Regions from separate parts of the Shewanella sp. UCD-FRSSP16_17 genome, predicted to be linked through region 2. Evidence: predicted binding sites of a transcription regulator. Region 2 holds the regulator's gene; each other region holds the start of a gene.

Region 1 (5,900 bases), on a different contig from region 2:
AAAATAACCCCAGCACAAAGTCTGGGGTAAACCAATATAAACTAGGATGATGGTTTCAAAGCCGGCATTGTTCTAATTTTAAAACCGTTGCCAGCAGTGATTCAAAACTTGCGAAGTTGCTGGTTTGCACATTTTGATGAAAAGGGGTCATTTCTCAACAAGATGCGTGACTCAAACCATTCCGAATCAACTGAAATCTATTGTATTGATTTAAGAACATAGTTCAAGTCGTACCGTTTAAATTGTTTTAGCTACAAAACAAAAAATACACTGTACATTTTTCAAACACAAACAATTAACCACCTGTTTTTTAATGAAAAATAAAAAAGCCGCACAATAATGAGCGGCTTTATTTTAAATTTCGAACAATGTTTCCATATATTCTTACGTAATTTAACCCTTATATGCGTATTTATTTACGTAATTTGTATAAGTGATCAAATTTAGCATCCCAGTATGGCGTGCTACCAATGTGCCCCTTAATAAAGTCAATGAATGCGCTGACTTTTGGTGCAAGATGTTTACGACGAGGGTAAACCGCTTGAAGTGGTAAGTTATTGGTTAACTGCCAATCAGGTAGTAAAGGAACTAAAGTCCCTTGCTCAATTTCGTCTTCCATGAGGTAACTTGCAAGATACGCAATGCCTAAGCCGCTGACAGCGGCGGATTTAAGTGCAGGTGCATTATCAACACGGAAGTTACCAGAAACACCGATCTCACAGTAATCTTCACCTTTCTTGAACTGCCACATACTGTGTTCATGCCACTCACCTTGATATACAAGACAGTTATGATCAACTAACTGTTCTGGGCGAGAAATTGTGCCATGTTGAGCAATATACTCAGGTGATGCAGCTAAAAGGAACTGACACTTCATTAAAGGACGTGCCACCATGCCCAAAGGTAATTGCTCAGACATAGTTAATAGTAAATCTAACCCTTCGCTGACCACGTCAACCTTATGATCCAATAAGCTAACCTGTAGCTCTAACTCAGGGTGTTTAGCCATAAACTCAGGTAATGCAGGGATAATATGCATAGTACCGAACGACTGCGAAATACCTACTTTCAATACACCACGAGTAGCATCATTAAGATTGTGCACACTCGCCACGGCTTGCTCTGCATCTCTTAGCAGCTCTTCACCTTGGATATAAAGTAAGTTCCCGGCCTCAGTAAGACTCAAACTACGTGTAGTACGTTGAATAAGTTGAACCCCAAGTTTATGTTCAAGATCAGCAACCTGAGTACTTACTTTGGATTTAGATATACTCAGTCTTCTCGCTGCAGCGCTGAAACTACCAGCACGGGCAACATGAGTAAAAATAGCAATAGGTTCTAACAGTTCTAACATTGGAGTCGCCTTACGCTGTTTACGACATTAAAAATAGTTTTTGGTATGCAAATAACTGTAACTTGCCCGAAACAAAACTGAGCAAAAATCAGTCAGGAATGCAGTGTAAAAATAATACACAGAACACCAAAAAAGAAATTAAATACAGATAATCCGTTATCTTGAATAACCAACCAAAACTAAAACAATAAGTTAATAGGTTAGCAATTCAGTTTTATAATTTTAGGAGTATACCAAAAAAACTATAAATGGCTCTATATTTATAATATACAATTTTTTTATCAGAACAAATAATTAGTTTCTTAGAAATGTCGTTGAATAAGGGGATTAAGCGGATTAATAACGAAAAAGCCCCTGCAAAAGGTTGCAGGGGAAGGTCAGGTACATTTTAACAATGCTATAAATTGAACAATCAAGATAATGAATAATTACCGCTAAAGAATAGGTAATTGTTATTACCTTAAGCTTCACTCAAGCTTAAAGAGTCACTCAAGGTAAATTACTCATATAACTCGTGATCTAATGTTGCTAATTGGTAATCAGACAACTGAGGGATAGACTGGCGCATCTCACCTTCTATAATCATAAGTTCTTCAAAGTCTTCACAAATCTTTTCAGCTTTCGCTTCGATAGCTTCTGATTGCTCAGCAACTTGTAACTCAATATCCTCGCCCATTTTTTCCATTTTCTTTCCGAACGAGTCCATTTTCTCTTCGAAGCTACCACCTTCTGAAGACATCATTTCAGCACCAAGGGCCATCATAAAACTGCCCATAGAATTCTCTATCATCGCTTCCATTTCTTTCTCGAAATCTTCATTGAATGCTTGCTCAATTGATGATTCAGTCGCTCCTAGATAGAATTTATCGCCTTGCTGATAAGCAGCTTCATCCAAGCGGCTTTGAATGCCTGCTAACATTTCATCAAGCTTAGCCCCTGTCGCATCACCAAAAATTGGCGTAAGCGCTAAACTCACAGCGTCGGTGGCAAGTACGACGACTTCATTAACGAGATCGATAATTTCTGGAACTTGCTTAGATAAGCCTTCAGAATAATCTGACACTAAGTTTTGTTGCTTAGCGTTAAGTTTAATTTTATTACCTTCAACAAATAATTCGCCCATTTCGACACGATATAACTCTTGGCCTTTTTCACTAACGAGTAGTTTTTGCGGTTCTACCGTCACATCATAATTTAAGGTTACATTGCATTGCTGATCTTCAATTGACAGTTTAGCCATTGCAGGGTTGAAGGCGCCAGCTGTAAAAATTAATCCTGATAATGCAATGCCTTTAAGTAACCCTGTGTTGGTATAATTTAACGTTTTCATTAGCCATTTCCTTGCTGTTAAACAAATACAATCTTTCACGACTAGACTGCATTTTTAATAATAAGTGAACCAAAACTCTATTAAGTGACTTAGCGCCAGTTAAAGAACGCTTTACTTAATCCATATAAAGCAAACAGCGTGCCAAAATATATAAATCATTATATTTCAAACAATTAAGAAAATGTTCTAGCAACGAATTAGGCGGGATTACTAAAAAAGTTTATTCAGTTGACGTGAAATTAACCATAAAGTGGTTTATTTCACACATTAATAATGTAAGTTCATCAGCGCTTTTCTGCGCCGATTGCAGAATAAAGATAGCCTAATTAGAGCAGGTTATAATTCAGCCGTCTTGGGGCTGAAGATTTTGAACCGTAAGGTTTTGAAACTTAAAGCATTGAGACTGAAAGTATTGAAGAGGAAAGACTTGAAATACGACATATTGAAGTAAAAAGCATTAAGCCGCTTTTAAAATATCGAGCGGCCTAGAGATTGCGAAAGGTGTTCTAGCATGTGTGTGCCAGCGAGTGAGTTGCCATTTTGATCAAGTTCAGGTGACCAAACACAAATGGACATGTCTCCAGGAATTACAGCAATGATGCCACCGCCTACGCCACTTTTACCCGGCATACCAACTCGATAGGCAAACTCCCCTGCACCATCATATAAACCTGATGTAGCAAGCAAAGCATTCAGCTGACGAGTTTGTACAGGTGTAATCAACTGATGACCTTGTAAGGTTTTCCCTCGATTAGCTAAATAGAACATCGCTTTTGATAAATCCGCGCAGTTCATTTTTAATGAACAGTAATGAAAGTAACTTTTTAATACCGTATCAACATTACCTTCGAAATTTCCAAAAGACTTCATTAAGTAAGCAATAGAGGCATTTCTAGCGCTGAATTTGAACTCAGAGTTAGCCACATTCTTGTCAAAACAAATATGTGAGTTACCACTAAGCTTTCGTACTTCTTCCAACATACGATGCTTAGGGGCGCTTTGTCTTGCTTGAATCAAATCGGCAATCACTAAAGCACCGGCATTAATAAAGGGATTTCGCGGGATCCCGCGTTCTAATTCAACTTGTACAAGCGAATTAAAGGACTGACCCGAAGGTTCTTTACCTACTCGACACCAAATTTCATCTTCAGAATACAAACTCAACGCCAGAGTTAAACTAAATACTTTGGAGATACTTTGAATTGAAAATGGCTCAAGATAGTCGCCAGCGCCCACAGTTTGACCATCAGCTGAGGTGACTGCTATGGCAATTTTATTCGGATCGACATTACCCAATGCTGGTATGTAGTTTGCGACCTTCCCAGAACCAATAAGTGGCCGAACTTTGTCGACCACTTGTTCTAGCAATATTTGCTCAGGCATCGGCTATATTAGCCCCACCAGATATCATAAAGTGCACTAACTTCAAGTTGAGGCACTTTTTTCGATTCCCAAAATGCTTTCACAGCAGCAACGTCTTCTTCAGTACATTTACCGATTTGCTGCGTTGCAATAATACCTTCCCACATTTTATGACCGCCGCCATGGAAGCCTAATTTACGAGGCTCGATAACTTGATCGATAAACTCGTCAACAGCTTTATCAATATCCTCTTCAGAAATTGCTTCTTCGAACGTCCAGTTGACATCAAAACCAAGTTCTTGGAACTCATCAACGCGTAACTTTTTACGTAAACGGCGAGTACGATTCTTAGCCATGTTTTTATCCTAGTTAGTATTAAATAAAGATATTGTTATAACAAGTTGAGGAATAAGCTTAGCTTACTCGCTCAAACATCAAGTCCCAAACACCATGACCTAAGCGATGGCCTCGAGCTTCAAATTTAGTTAATGGACGATGCTCAGGACGCTCAACGACAGTATTAGTTGCTGACTGGTTTTTATAACCATCAGCAGCAGACATCACTTCTAGCATATGTTCACTGTAATTTTCCCAATCTGTCGCCATGTGGAAGACACCACCAATTTTAAGCTTACGACGGATTAGTTGAGCGAACTCAGCTTGTACGATCCGGCGCTTATGATGACGTTTTTTGTGCCATGGATCAGGGAAAAATAGTTGGACTCTCGCTAACGAACCATCAGCAATACTATTTTCTAATACTTCCATCGCATCATGATGATAAACACGTAAGTTAGTTACCCCAGCTTTACCAGCATCGACTAAACAAGCACCAACACCCGGTTTATGCACTTCGATACCAATATAGTTTAGTTCTGGCGCAGCGTTAGCCATCTCAACAAGTGATGCCCCCATACCAAAACCAATTTCTAACACTGTATCCGCGTCACGATTAAAAATCTCAGTAAGATTGATAGGTTCAGGGGTATAATCTAAGCCCATCGTTGGCCAATATGACTCAATGGCTTGTGCTTGACCTTTAGTCAGGCGCCCTTCTCTTAATACAAAACTTCTAATCTTACGAAGATATTTACCATCTTCGTTATATTCAGCGGTAGTAACGTCGCTCATTATTGCCTCATCAATTGGGTGCTATATAAAGTGGCCCAATGTGTCACTTCAAATCATAAAATAGTCAGTAAGTATATCGTAAAATGAGTATGACTAAACTACTTAAGCCACTTTGATAGCAAGATTCTTATCGTTATTTTGGCAATTTACATATATTGAACCACTAAAAATCACTTTAATGCTTCAATCCTCCATTTTAACGAGTATTTTGTTGCAGCAAATTACATGCTGACTTGTTTAAGCTAACCTTGCCATATACACTGCCTCGATGAAAAATGTTAACTCTTTTTCCGAGCGTATCATCGCTTGGTACGATATCAATGGCCGTAAATCCTTGCCATGGCAATTGAATAAAACCCCATATAGAGTATGGATTTCAGAGATCATGTTGCAGCAAACTCAAGTTGCTACCGTGATCCCGTATTACGAAAAGTTCATGTCTAGTTTTCCAACTATCGCTGACTTGGCTGCAGCAAGTGAAGATGATGTGCTTCACCATTGGACAGGTCTTGGCTATTACGCACGAGCAAGAAACCTTCACAAAGCGGCTAAAACAGTCTGTGAACAGTTCCAAGGGACGTTTCCCGAAAACATAGACGATGTCATCGCACTTCCCGGTATTGGCCGCTCTACCGCTGGAGCAATTTTGTCACTTTCCCTTGGGCAACATCATTCCATTTTAGACGGTAACGTAAAGCGCGTTCTAGCAAGACATGGAGCCAT
Region 2 (5,900 bases):
CAGTCATGACGTTCGAATAACTGTGCCACTTCATTATCTGGCATATCAACAGGGATACTTTCAAGCTCCGGATCCATGATGCTGCGGATCGTTTCGCTAGGGTTACAGGTTAATAGATCGGCTAAACGGACCCCGCCAAGTACATGGTCGTTTTTGTCGACCACATAGAGTGTATCTGTCGTATCGGGTAAATTGCCTCGTTGGCGTAAGTAACGCAGTACCACATCAATATTCACGTCAGGACGCAAAGTCACGGTATCGGTATTCATGATACTGCCGGCAGTATCTTCAGGGTAGGATAACGCTTGTTCAACTCGGTGACGGTCTTGGCTACTCATCGATTGCAGTACTTTCTTATACACTGCATCTGGCAAGCTACGTAAAATATAAGCCAGGTCATCGGTGTCCATTCCTGATGTGGCTTGCGCAACTTTTTCAGGTGTCATGCCACTGATAAGCGAATCTTTTAACTCTTCACCGAGTTCTTCAAGAATTTCACCGGCTTGCTCTTGGTCGATAAGTTGCCACAAAACTTGGCGTGTTTTAGGGGGAGATGACTCAAGAATGAGGGCGACATCAGAAGCGGCCATATCATGCAGCATATTGCGCACATGCACAAACATACCACTACCAAGTGCTTGGGTGAGCTGATTTAGGCGCTGTTCTGTAAGTTCGCTATCTATCACTTCGATACTCATTCGCCACTCCTCAAAAATTCGATTGCTAATATTAACTTAACAGTGTGTAAAGGGAGAAGCAGTTTCTAATATGGCGTTGATTGCTGTATAAAAAATAAGCAGGTTATGGTGTGGGTCATGAGATTATTATAGTTAACTATCACTGTTTGTTGTTGATAATTTGCCGTTGATTGTTTTAATGCGCTTTGAGCAGCGCAAAAGCTTAGTTTAAGCGTATTCCCGAGTAGGATATGAGGTTAATAAAGCATGGCTGTTAGCGGTTTAAAGTCGTAAATTTCAATGTTTTGCTAGTAAGTGATAACTAGCAACGAGTTGGCCTGAAAGCGTTAAATCATATAAAAGGATTAGCTTTCTTCGTCAAATTTGTCGTTAATCAGTTGGCAAACCGCATCTAGTGCTTGCTGCGCATCAGGGCCTTCAGCCTGAACAGTAATCACTTTCCCTATACCACTTTCTAGCATTAACAACCCTAACACACTCGCAGCGCTGGCTTGTTTGTCACCTTGAATCAAGGTAATGCTGGCTTTAAATTCCGTAGCCAATATAGCTAATTTTGTTGCCGCTCGAGCATGAAGCCCAAGTTTATTACTGATGGTGATTTCTCTGGAGATATTCATCGTCACAGGTTTAGCTCTCGGTGACGAGCGCTAACTTGGTGTTTACTGTTACTGAAGCGCTGTGTGAGTTGATCTGCAATATAAACCGAGCGATGCTGTCCACCTGTGCAGCCAATCGCGATGGTAAGGTAACTGCGATTATTGCGCTCAAGGTGCGGCATCCAAGTATCAAATAAATTCTCAATCTGCCAGATGAACTTATTGACTAGGGGTTGTCTGCCTAAGAATTCTTGTACTGGTTGATCAAGACCCGTTAATGGTCTTAACTCTGGCTCCCAATGTGGGTTTGGCAAAAAGCGGACATCAAACATAAAGTCGGCTTCAGTAGGCATACCGTGCTTGAATCCAAATGATTCAAAGTGAATGACTAATTCTTTATCAACACTGCCCATAAGAATTTGTCGGACTTGATCGCTCAAATCGTAAATATTCAGCTGAGATGTGTCGATGTAGTGATCAACCATTTTGGCGATTGGCTCGAGCAATCGACCTTCAAGTTGAATCGCTTCTTGTAATGAGATTTGATTTTTTGACAGCGGGTGTAATCGACGTGTTTCACTGTATCGTTTAAGCAGTACTTGATCATTGGCATTTAAAAATAAACTAATGATCGTGGTATCGTCGGACAACAAAGCGATTTGCTGCTCTAATACTTTGCCTTGCTCTTCGATATTACGCACATCAACACTGATGGCGACAAGTTCGTTATTTCCTTTTAGCTGCTCTAGTAGGCTGCCAATCAGTGGGAGAGGCAGGTTATCAACACAGTAATAACCTAAATCCTCTAACACTCTTAAAGCAACTGACTTACCTGAGCCCGATCGTCCTGATACGATGACAAGTTTCATGCAGTAATAACCTGATACAGTTCTGTAGCGTCATGACTCTTTCGAAGTCTTTTAAGGATGAGTTTATCGCTTAATTTCTCAGCCATACTTGATAACGTGCTTAAGTGTTGCTGACATTGCTCAGAAGGAACCAATAAGGCAAATAAAATGTCTACTGGCTTCTTATCAATAGCATCAAAGTCGATAGCTTCTTCACATTTGATCAAAATAGCGATCGGCGATTCAATGTCGTCTAAACGCCCATGTGGAATCGCAATGCCATTGCCGATACCTGTGCTACCCATTTTTTCACGTGCTATTAAACTTTCGAAAATAGCTTGTGAAGATAGAGTAGGGTACTGGTCAGCCATTAAATTGCTGATAAGTTCCAGTACCTTTTTCTTACTGCCCGGAGTGGCACAGGTAGTGCACGCCGGCTGCAGGATGGTGCGAAGTTCCATCGTTAGTGTTTAATTAACTTCTCTTTGTGTTTAATTACCTGACGGTCTAATTTGTCTATCAGGGCGTCAATTGCGACATACATATCTGCGTTTTGAGATACGGCAAAAACTTCACCTCCTTTGAGGTGCAATTTAGCTTCGGCAATCTGTTGTAACTTTTGTACATTGAGCACAACGTGAACATTATTGATCTGTTCGAAGTGACGTTCAAGCTTTGAAAACTTAGTTTGCACATACTCACGTAAAGATTGAGTAATTTCGATATGGTGTCCAGTCAGGTTAATTTGCATAGATCATCCTCCAATAACAAAGGCTTATAAGCTTTTGCGTTGGTTTGAGGGAGGGATGAGCATTGCTTCACGATATTTGGCGATCGTACGCCGAGCAACATTGATCCCTTGTTCTGCCAGTAGCGTCGCCATTTTACTATCGCTAAGTGGCTTTTTCTGGTTTTCTGCGGCGACCAGCTTTTTGATAAAGGCTCTGATTGCTGTAGAAGAACACTCTCCGCCATCATCGGTACTTACGTGGCTAGAGAAGAAGTATTTTAGTTCAAAAAGGCCGCGAGGGGTGTGCATATATTTTTGAGTTGTAACCCGTGAGATGGTCGATTCATGCATCTCTACCGCTTCGGCAATATCATTTAATACCATAGGCTTCATGGCTTCTTCGCCGAACTCAAAGAAACCTTGCTGGAATTGAACAATACAATTTGCCACTTTTAACAGGGTTTCATTGCGGCTTTCAATACTTTTAATAAACCATTTGGCTTCTTGTAAGTGACCGCGAATGAATTGGCTGTCAGCTTGATTGGCTGAGCCTTTTGCCATGGCCGCATATTGCTGATTTACGCCTATTTTAGGCATATTATCTGGGTTTAATTCAACGACCCAACGGCCATTCTTTTTAAACACTGTGACATCTGGGATGACGTACTCATCTTTGATTGGAGTAATTTGTAACCCTGGGCGAGGGTTCAGTGTTTGGATAAATTGAATCGCTTCGCGTAAATCATCTTCTTTAAGCTTGGTTTTACGCATTAGTAATCTGAAATCACGGCCTGCTATTAAATCTAGGTGTTCAGATATCAGTAATTTTACATTTTCTATGCAAGGGATTTCGCTTGGGTATTGTCCCAATTGAATCATCAAACATTCGCTTAAATTTCTTGCAGCGACACCCACTGGATCAAAATGTTGTACACGCTTTAATACGGCTTCAACCTCATCAAGTTCAATATCCTCAAGACCGAGTGCATCGAGAATATCTTCTGTTGATTGGGTTAAGTAACCTCTATCATCAATTGCGTCGATGATGGCTGTCGCAATGGCGAGGTCATTTTCAGAAAATGGGGTTAAGTTTTTTTGCCATTCTAAATGTTCGTACAAACCTTCAGTCGTTTCACCTTGAAATGGCATATCGTCATCACGGCTTACAGCGCCAGAACCTGAGTTAGGAGAGGCGGTGTAGACTTCATCCCAAGTGGTATCCATTGGTAAGTCTTCAGGCATGGACTCTTTCGTAAGTGACTCTGTGGTATCGACTGATGAGGTGTCTTTTTCTACGCTGACTTGGCTGTTATCGCTAAAATCGGTGTCAGTTTGCTGAGCATTGTCTTTGACTGGTTCTTTTGCTTTGGCAAACTCATCCTCAAGCTCAAGAAGAGGATTTGAGTCAAGTGCTTGCTGAATTTCTTGCTGTAGCTCCAAAGAGGAAAGTTGCAATAAGCGAATGGCTTGTTGCAACTGCGGGGTCATTGTCAGGTGTTGACCCATTTTAAGTTGGAGTGAGGCTTTCATTTACCGCTTATCCCTAATTGAATTTCATCATCGCGACTACAATGTTATGGGTCTAGCACTTTTGTAAGTGTTAGCTAGACTTTAACCGAACTTGGGTTCTACTTTGCCAAAAATTAGCGTTACGTTTTGAGTCTAGTGTATAACGCTAAAAAGTGGGACTGGTTGGCCGCGAAAATGCCATGCTTGTACACTAAAGAATGCTAACTATAGCTTGAATTGCTCACCTAAGTATACTGACCTGACTTGCTGATTGTCTAAGATCTCAGCAGGCGTACCTTCAGCAATTAAATCTCCGTGGCTGACAATATACGCACGCTCACATACATCAAGTGTTTCACGGACATTATGGTCGGTAATCAATACGCCAAGACCACGATTTTTTAGTTGTTGAATAATTTTCTTAATATCTATCACAGAGATAGGATCAACACCCGCAAATGGTTCATCTAATAAAATAAACTTAGGATTGGCGGCTAAAGCGCGTGCTATTTCTACACGTCGACGTTCACCACCTGATAGAGCCATACCTTGGCTGTCACGAATATGGGTAATATTGAACTCTTCTAATAAGTGCTCTAACTCTTCGATTCGTTGCTCACTCGATAAGGTTTTACGGGTTTGCAGCACTGCCATGATGTTATCGTGCACAGTGAGTTTTCTAAAAATACTGGCTTCTTGAGGTAAGTAACCAATACCTTTACGAGCACGTAAATGCATTGGGTCTGCAGTCAAGTCGTCAGAATCAATCAAAATACGACCTTTATCGCTTTTGACTAAGCCAACAACCATATAAAAGGTTGTGGTTTTACCTGCACCATTTGGCCCTAAAAGACCAACAATCTGACCCGTTTTAACGGTTAGGCTAACGTTTTTGACAACTTGGCGGCTTTTATAGCTTTTTGCTAAGTTCTCAGCTGTTAAGGTAATTTGTGTCATTATTGCTTTTGCTCTGCCGCAGGGGTCGTTATGTCTGCATTGGTTGAGTTTTGAATATCAGATTCTTGAGGGGTGACTGATTCAAGGAGGGCATCAGTGTTAGTTTCAACAGCATTTGCCTCAGGAGTCACTGTTTGATTCTCAGTTACATTGTTAGATGCATTGTCAGTCGTATCAGCATCTGGGTTATCAAGCGAATCATTATTTTCTAACGGCGCTTCGTCTGAGTTATCAAGTTCTTCGTTTTCTTTATTCAAGTCAGGGTAATTTTCTGGCTGAAAAATTGTGATAACTCTGTCTTTTCCTTCACCTGTGCTTTCAGCGATCAGTTGCTGTTTATCAATATTATAGCTAATGAGATTGCCAGTAACCTGACTGCCTGCTTGGTCAAGTTTTGCATTGCCTTTTAAGGTTAAAATACTGGTCGAAAGCTCATATTTTATTTCGTTTGCACTTGCGGTACCGATACGGCCATCATCGAGTTCTTGTGAGAATGTGGCTGGATTACCTGTCGCAATCATGGTTTTTTTGCCACCCGATTCTTCACTGAATGCACGTAATT
Region 3 (5,900 bases), on a different contig from region 2:
TGTACAATGCGACGCTCGGTCGGGGTAAATTCACGTCCCTCAATCTTGGCGTGGAAACGTCCATCACCACCAAAGAAGTTATCAACGAGAATAAATACCAGACGTGCTTCCATCGTGATAAGTGCAGTCCCTTTTAGCGGACTGAAACGCACCATATTTAAACTTGTTGGCACAAATAACGTATGCACGTACTCGCCAAACTTGAGCATTTGTACGCCATTAATCGAGACTTCGGCTGCACGGCGCATCATATTAAACATGCTAATGCGAAGATGACGAGCAAAACGTTCGTTTACAATTTCCAGCGTCGGCATTCGCCCACGCACAATTCTATCTTGAGATGAGAAGTCATATACCCGAGTATCATCATTCTCATTAATGTCATCTTCATCGACATCATCAACACCATGGAGTAGCGCATCAATTTCGTCTTGGCTTAATAAATCACTCACGTCATCACCTTGGCTTTTTCACTGGCGTTATTGCATTACGAAGCCAGTAAATAGTACTTTTTCGACTATTTTTCGACCCGCTACAGGTTGCAATGTATTTTGCACGTTTAGTAAGGCCATTTGTCTTAACTCGTCTTTTCCAGCTTGAGTACTGAGCTTTTGAACATCAGCAGCACTAAATGTTGTCAGTAACGCATCTTCAATTAAAGGAATATGCATTTTAGCTGTTTGACCATCGTCGCCTCGTACCATTAGTTGAACTTTAATTTCAACTAACCTTGCTCTATCGACTCCTGGTAAATTAAACAAAAACGGCCTAGGCATACCGACGTAGTTCGCTTTACCTTTGGTTGAATCATCTTCCACCACTTCACTTGTTGCTGCTGTGCCCGGTGTTGTTGAAGCAGACTCTTCATCTCCACCTAAAAAGAACATTGCAGCACCTGCGATAACCGCAAGCAACACCACACCTATTACAATAAAAATGATGAGCTTCTTTTTACTTTTAGGTTGGTTCTCTGTGGTTAACTCTAAAGACTCTTCTTCAGCCATAATTCATTCCATTTATTTATTGCGCTGCCAGTAAAATTATTAACATTCGCTATAGCGCACCAACAGTCTTAACTTGTTGGCTATAGATTACCGACTTAGGCGTAATAATCTATAGCAGAATTGCTACTCAGTGAATGTTTTGCTGCAATGTCGAGTTCTTGTGCTGATATTTCATCCAACATCGCATCACCATTGCTGTTTTGTTCATCATATTCAGATTTCGACTCGTTATCACCATCTTGAGAAACATGACTATCAGCAAGTTGAAGTCCTTCTTCAGCTAACATTTCGCGTAACTTAGGAATCGCTTGTTCGACGAGATCTCTTGTTTGTGATTGTGCGACTTGGAACTGTACTTGAGTTTGCTCACCGTGAACTTGAACTCTCACGACCATATGGCCGAGCTCGGCAGGATCAAGTCGAATTTCAGCATGTTGAACGCCTTGTCCAACCATAGTGATTAATTGCTGCTTCATCACTGGAGCAAATTTTTGAATCATATCTTGCATGTTCACCGCAGCTTCAGCCCCTTGGCGTAAAGATAGCTGGAATTGTGGGACATCACTTTTATGTTGCGCCGTAAAGCTGCTTTGATTTTGTAATGCTTTTACTTCAGTTGACTCTGGTGTTAACTCAGACGTTGCTGCGCTAGCAGCTGAACTGGCCAACGCTGCATTTTTAGCTATTTGTTTATCCATTGACACAGTTAACTCAGCTTTGGACAAATTGATTTGAGGCACCTCTTTAGAGGATGACTTCGTCTCTGCTTGGCTTGCTTCGCCTATTATCGTGCCTTTTTCGGCATTGAGATTCGCCTCTGCAGTATTTTTACTGGCTTGCATTTCAAGTGTCGTATTAACCACTGACTGAGGGTTCACTAATGATGCATTATTTGTTTGATTGGTATTAGCTTGCGTATTGGATGCTAAATTAGCGACGTTTTTAACTGAGTCACTGTCAGCCGCACCTTCATTAGCATTTGCAAGCACAGCTTGCTTATCTGTCAGAGCCATTAAAGGCAACGCTTGTTCACCGCTTAGCTGATGCTGACGATTGAAATCAGCAATCAATTGATTAAGCTGCGCTGGCGTAAGGCTCGCTAATTTCTCGCTATCCATTGATGAAAACTCACTTAACTGAGTGAGCTGTTCAGCCGTCAACGATGATAGAAAAGCGTTGACGGTTTCATCAGTCTCAAGTTGTTCATCAGAGTTGATTGTCTGAGTATTTGCCAATAATTCAGAATCCAGCATGTCAGAATCTATTGCTGAGCCTTCGTCCGCTAAAAGCTCTTCATCTAACGGCAATTCTTTGCCACTTGGATCTGAAGGACCGACTTTATCAAAATTTTCAGACATACCAATTTGCGCAAAAATTAACTCTACATCAGCCTCTTCAATTGCGACATCAGACTGCTCTTCTACATTTGTCTCGCTACTTCTTGCCAACTTGGTCTTTTCAACATCCATTTGTGACGCTTGGTTAAAAACAGATAGAAAAGATTGATTATCAGCACCTTGCGATTTATCTGAACCAGTAACACTTGCAACTTTACCACTATTGCCTAATAAAATATTACTCATCTGCTGCATAACCAACTCCAAATCACTCCCCTAATCGAAACCATTAACAAGGTCATTTCTGGGGGTTTATCCATTGTCACAAAGCTGACACTTTGCGAAGTTAATACAAGTAACTAGCAAATTAAATGCCAAACTTTTATCTTTGTAAAAAGTTGCAAATTGGTAAGAGTAGTGACAGTAAACAGTGAAATGAAACGAATGATGAATTGATAAAAATAATAAAAAGACCTTAGCGAGATTTCTTGCGGATAAACTGCTGCATAGCAAATTCATCTGATGCTTTTTGTTCCTTTTTATTGGCAAGCTGCTGGGCTTTTTGGGCGTTTTTTTCAAGTAACAATTCAACAGCTTTGCGCTTTTGTTGTTTTTCTTGCCAGTGAACCTGACGATAACCCGTTTGTTTCTCAGCCTCTTTTACCGCATTAACTTGTTGTAATAAGGCTTGATCTACTTGCTTTATAAATTCATGAAAAGAATGATACTGGCTTGCGCTGAGGGTTTTTCCTTGGTTTTCGCCCATTTGTTTCATGTATTCAAGCCGATAATTATTAAGCGCATCAAGTTGGCTTTGATGTTTTTGTTGTTCAAGCTGAGCAGACTTTAGCTGAAGCGCAGCTTGCTCTTCAGCTTCTTTGTTCAACTTTAATACGGTTAACAAGGGATCAGTTCGGCGCATTATTTACATTGAGCAGCAATCTGCCCAACCATAGTTTGACTATCATCAAAAGTAATTACATCTTTAAAGCCTTGCCTTAAAAAGGCATTCATAGCCGGTTGTAGGCGAATCGCATTATCAATTCGAGGGTCACTCCCTTGGGAATAAGCACCAATCGAAATAAGATCTCTGTTTTGCTGATACAAGGAATACATTTGTTTAACCAGTCGCATCGACTCAAGGTGCTCTGCTGAAATAACCATAGGCGCAACACGACTAATAGATTGTTCAATATCTATTGCAGGGTAATGCCCTGAATCTGCAAGCGTCCTTGATAACACAATATGACCATCTAAAATCGCTCGAGACGCATCTGCAATGGGATCTTGTTGATCATCACCTTCGGTTAATACCGTATAAAACGCAGTAATAGAACCTTGCCCCGGTCCACCATTACCGGCTCGTTCCACTAAACGTGGCAGCTTGGCAAATACTGAAGGCGGATAACCTTTGGTTGCAGGCGGCTCCCCGACAGCAAGGGCAACTTCACGTTGCGCTTGAGCATATCGAGTTAAACTGTCCATCAATAACAAGACGTTATAGCCGAGATCTCTAAAGTATTCAGCTATTCGTGTAGACGTTTCACACGCTCGAAGTCGCATTAACGGTGAAGTATCAGCTGGCGCAGCGATAACGACCGAACGAGCTCGACCTTCAGGGCCCAAAATTTCTTCAATAAATTCTTTTACTTCTCGACCACGCTCTCCCACTAAGCCAACGACAATAATATCTGCCGTTGTCCCCCGAGTCATCATGCCAAGTAGCACACTTTTACCGACACCAGAACCAGCAAATAATCCCATACGCTGACCTTTACCTACGGTTAGCATGGCATTAATCGCTCTGACTCCCACATCCAAGGGTTCTGAAATAGCCCGCCGAGAAAGCGGGTTAATCGGTGGTGCATGTCTTGACGCTTGCTGTTCTGTGTTTAATGGGCCTAAACCATCCAACGGTGCACCACTACCATCAAGCACGCGCCCTAATAAACTTAAACCGACATTTAACCCTGATTGCTCACCTAAGGGTTGAACTCTTGCTCCTGGTAACACGCCTCTTAATTCTTCTACCGGCATCAAATACAAGAGTTCATCATCAAATCCAACCACTTCAGCAATTAGCTCACCAGCCATAGTTTCAATTGAACATAAACTACCGACAGGTGCACGACAGCCCGTTGCCTCTAGCGTTAACCCTACAACACGCACCAATTGCCCACTTGCAACAGGGCGCAAAGGACTGACTTTTTGGCTTTGTATTTTGAGTTTATTCAGTAGCTGATGTTGACGGCTTTGCATCGTCTATATCCTCAGCAGTTACAGAAGTGTCAGGAGCTTGACTCGCTTCCTCTACAGGCGCGTCTGATGCTGCTAGATTGGCTATTTCAGGGGACAGTTGTTTTGGCGACAATGCAGCGYCAGGCTCATTCACATCTGCAATCGTTGTTTCTGGCTCATGTCGAACTGGTGAAGATGTCGCCGTTGAATCCAAATCTCTTGCTGGTAGTTCATCGACAATATCAGTTTGATAAAGGTTAGAATCCGATTTCACTGTTTGAACATTATGTTGAATACCTTGTGCTTGCTCTTGAAGCTGAGAGAGCACCTGCTTCATTCTCTCTTCAACTCGCAAATCCACGCTTGAACGTAAGCTATTAATAATACAGTCACCGGAATTCAGAGAAGGATCGGCATCGATTTCCCAATGGTTTTTTGCTAACTGAGCATCACTGTACATTTTGGTGACTAAGGTGGCGTCGTCAGGATGTAATCGAAGTTTTACTTGCTGTTCTTTAATAGGCAGTGAGTCAACACCTTGGCGCAGCACAGATAAAATATGTTCTGGATGAGTTTTTAGCTCATGGCCCACAATGGATTTTGCCAGATTAATAGCAAGGGTGAGCATTTCTGACTCAATTTCAGCGTCGAGAATCATTAACGGTTGCTCAAACTGTTGCACAATGCCCGTTAAGCGCTCTAACATCTCATGCGCTTTATTCAACCCCTCTTCATAGCCTTGTTGCTCGCCTTGGCTAAATCCTTCTGAGTGACCTTGTTCTAACCCTGCTAATTTCCCCTGCTCAAGCCCTTGGTTATACCCATCAACTTTGCCTTGTTCAAACCCTTCTTGCTCTGCCTCTGCTCGAATTTGCTCAATCTCAGCCATGGTTGGCGGTAATAACGGTTTGTCATCCGCTTGCGGTGGCGGATTATTGGCACCTAAGTGACCAAATAAGTTTGACGGAGCATCAGCTTGAGATTCAGTCACATCAGGTAATTGCCAGTGACTAAAATCATGTTCTTCATTTTCAAGCGGTTTGTTGGTTTTAGCGTCCGTCATCTTAATGGCCTAATTGACTGCAAAAATACTGGTTAAGTCGGTGATGTCACTCACTCGTTTAGCACAAGTGATTATAAGAACTCTTCTCCACCACCGCCGCCAAGCATAATTTCACCACTATCACTCAAGCGTCGTGCAATTGCGAGAATTTCTTTTTGAGCCACTTCCACTTCACTGATCCTAATCGGTCCCATAGCCTCAAGATCGTCACGTAGTAACTCACCTGCACGCTTAGACATATTACCCACGATTTTATCA

Evidence for each region. Region 2 encodes sigma-54, which starts transcription at its own class of promoters, with help from an activator protein. Its sites were predicted from a motif close to GTTGGCACGNNNNTNGNNT; they were not measured.
Region 1: a site for sigma-54 is predicted at 2,812-2,830, ahead of A9267_RS10275 (YggN family protein). Genes of this name have one in related genera too.
Region 3: a site for sigma-54 is predicted at 2,702-2,720, ahead of A9267_RS05490 (flagellar hook-length control protein FliK). Genes of this name have one in related genera too.

Annotation. Positions count from the first base shown of each region.
Region 1 is NZ_LZFV01000013.1:270,635-276,534, reverse strand. It holds gene A9267_RS10280 (LysR family transcriptional regulator) at 413-1,354, opposite strand; gene A9267_RS10275 (YggN family protein) at 1,854-2,684, opposite strand; gene glsB (glutaminase B) at 3,153-4,067, opposite strand; gene A9267_RS10265 (50S ribosome-binding protein YggL) at 4,076-4,402, opposite strand; gene trmB (tRNA (guanosine(46)-N7)-methyltransferase TrmB) at 4,461-5,177, opposite strand; gene mutY (A/G-specific adenine glycosylase) at 5,446-5,900, shown strand, end outside.
Region 2 is NZ_LZFV01000024.1:202,975-208,874, forward strand. It holds gene mgtE (magnesium transporter) at 1-698, opposite strand, end outside; gene A9267_RS12330 (HPr family phosphocarrier protein) at 1,043-1,315, opposite strand; gene rapZ (RNase adapter RapZ) at 1,318-2,163, opposite strand; gene ptsN (PTS IIA-like nitrogen regulatory protein PtsN) at 2,160-2,603, opposite strand; gene hpf (ribosome hibernation promoting factor) at 2,606-2,893, opposite strand; gene A9267_RS12350 (RNA polymerase factor sigma-54) at 2,918-4,402, opposite strand; gene lptB (LPS export ABC transporter ATP-binding protein) at 4,607-5,338, opposite strand; partial or broken gene lptA (lipopolysaccharide transport periplasmic protein LptA) at 5,533-5,900, opposite strand, start outside.
Region 3 is NZ_LZFV01000002.1:136,121-142,020, forward strand. It holds gene fliM (flagellar motor switch protein FliM) at 1-452, opposite strand, end outside; gene fliL (flagellar basal body-associated protein FliL) at 480-1,004, opposite strand; gene A9267_RS05490 (flagellar hook-length control protein FliK) at 1,100-2,596, opposite strand; gene fliJ (flagellar export protein FliJ) at 2,817-3,263, opposite strand; gene fliI (flagellar protein export ATPase FliI) at 3,263-4,600, opposite strand; gene fliH (flagellar assembly protein FliH) at 4,569-5,642, opposite strand; gene fliG (flagellar motor switch protein FliG) at 5,714-5,900, opposite strand, start outside.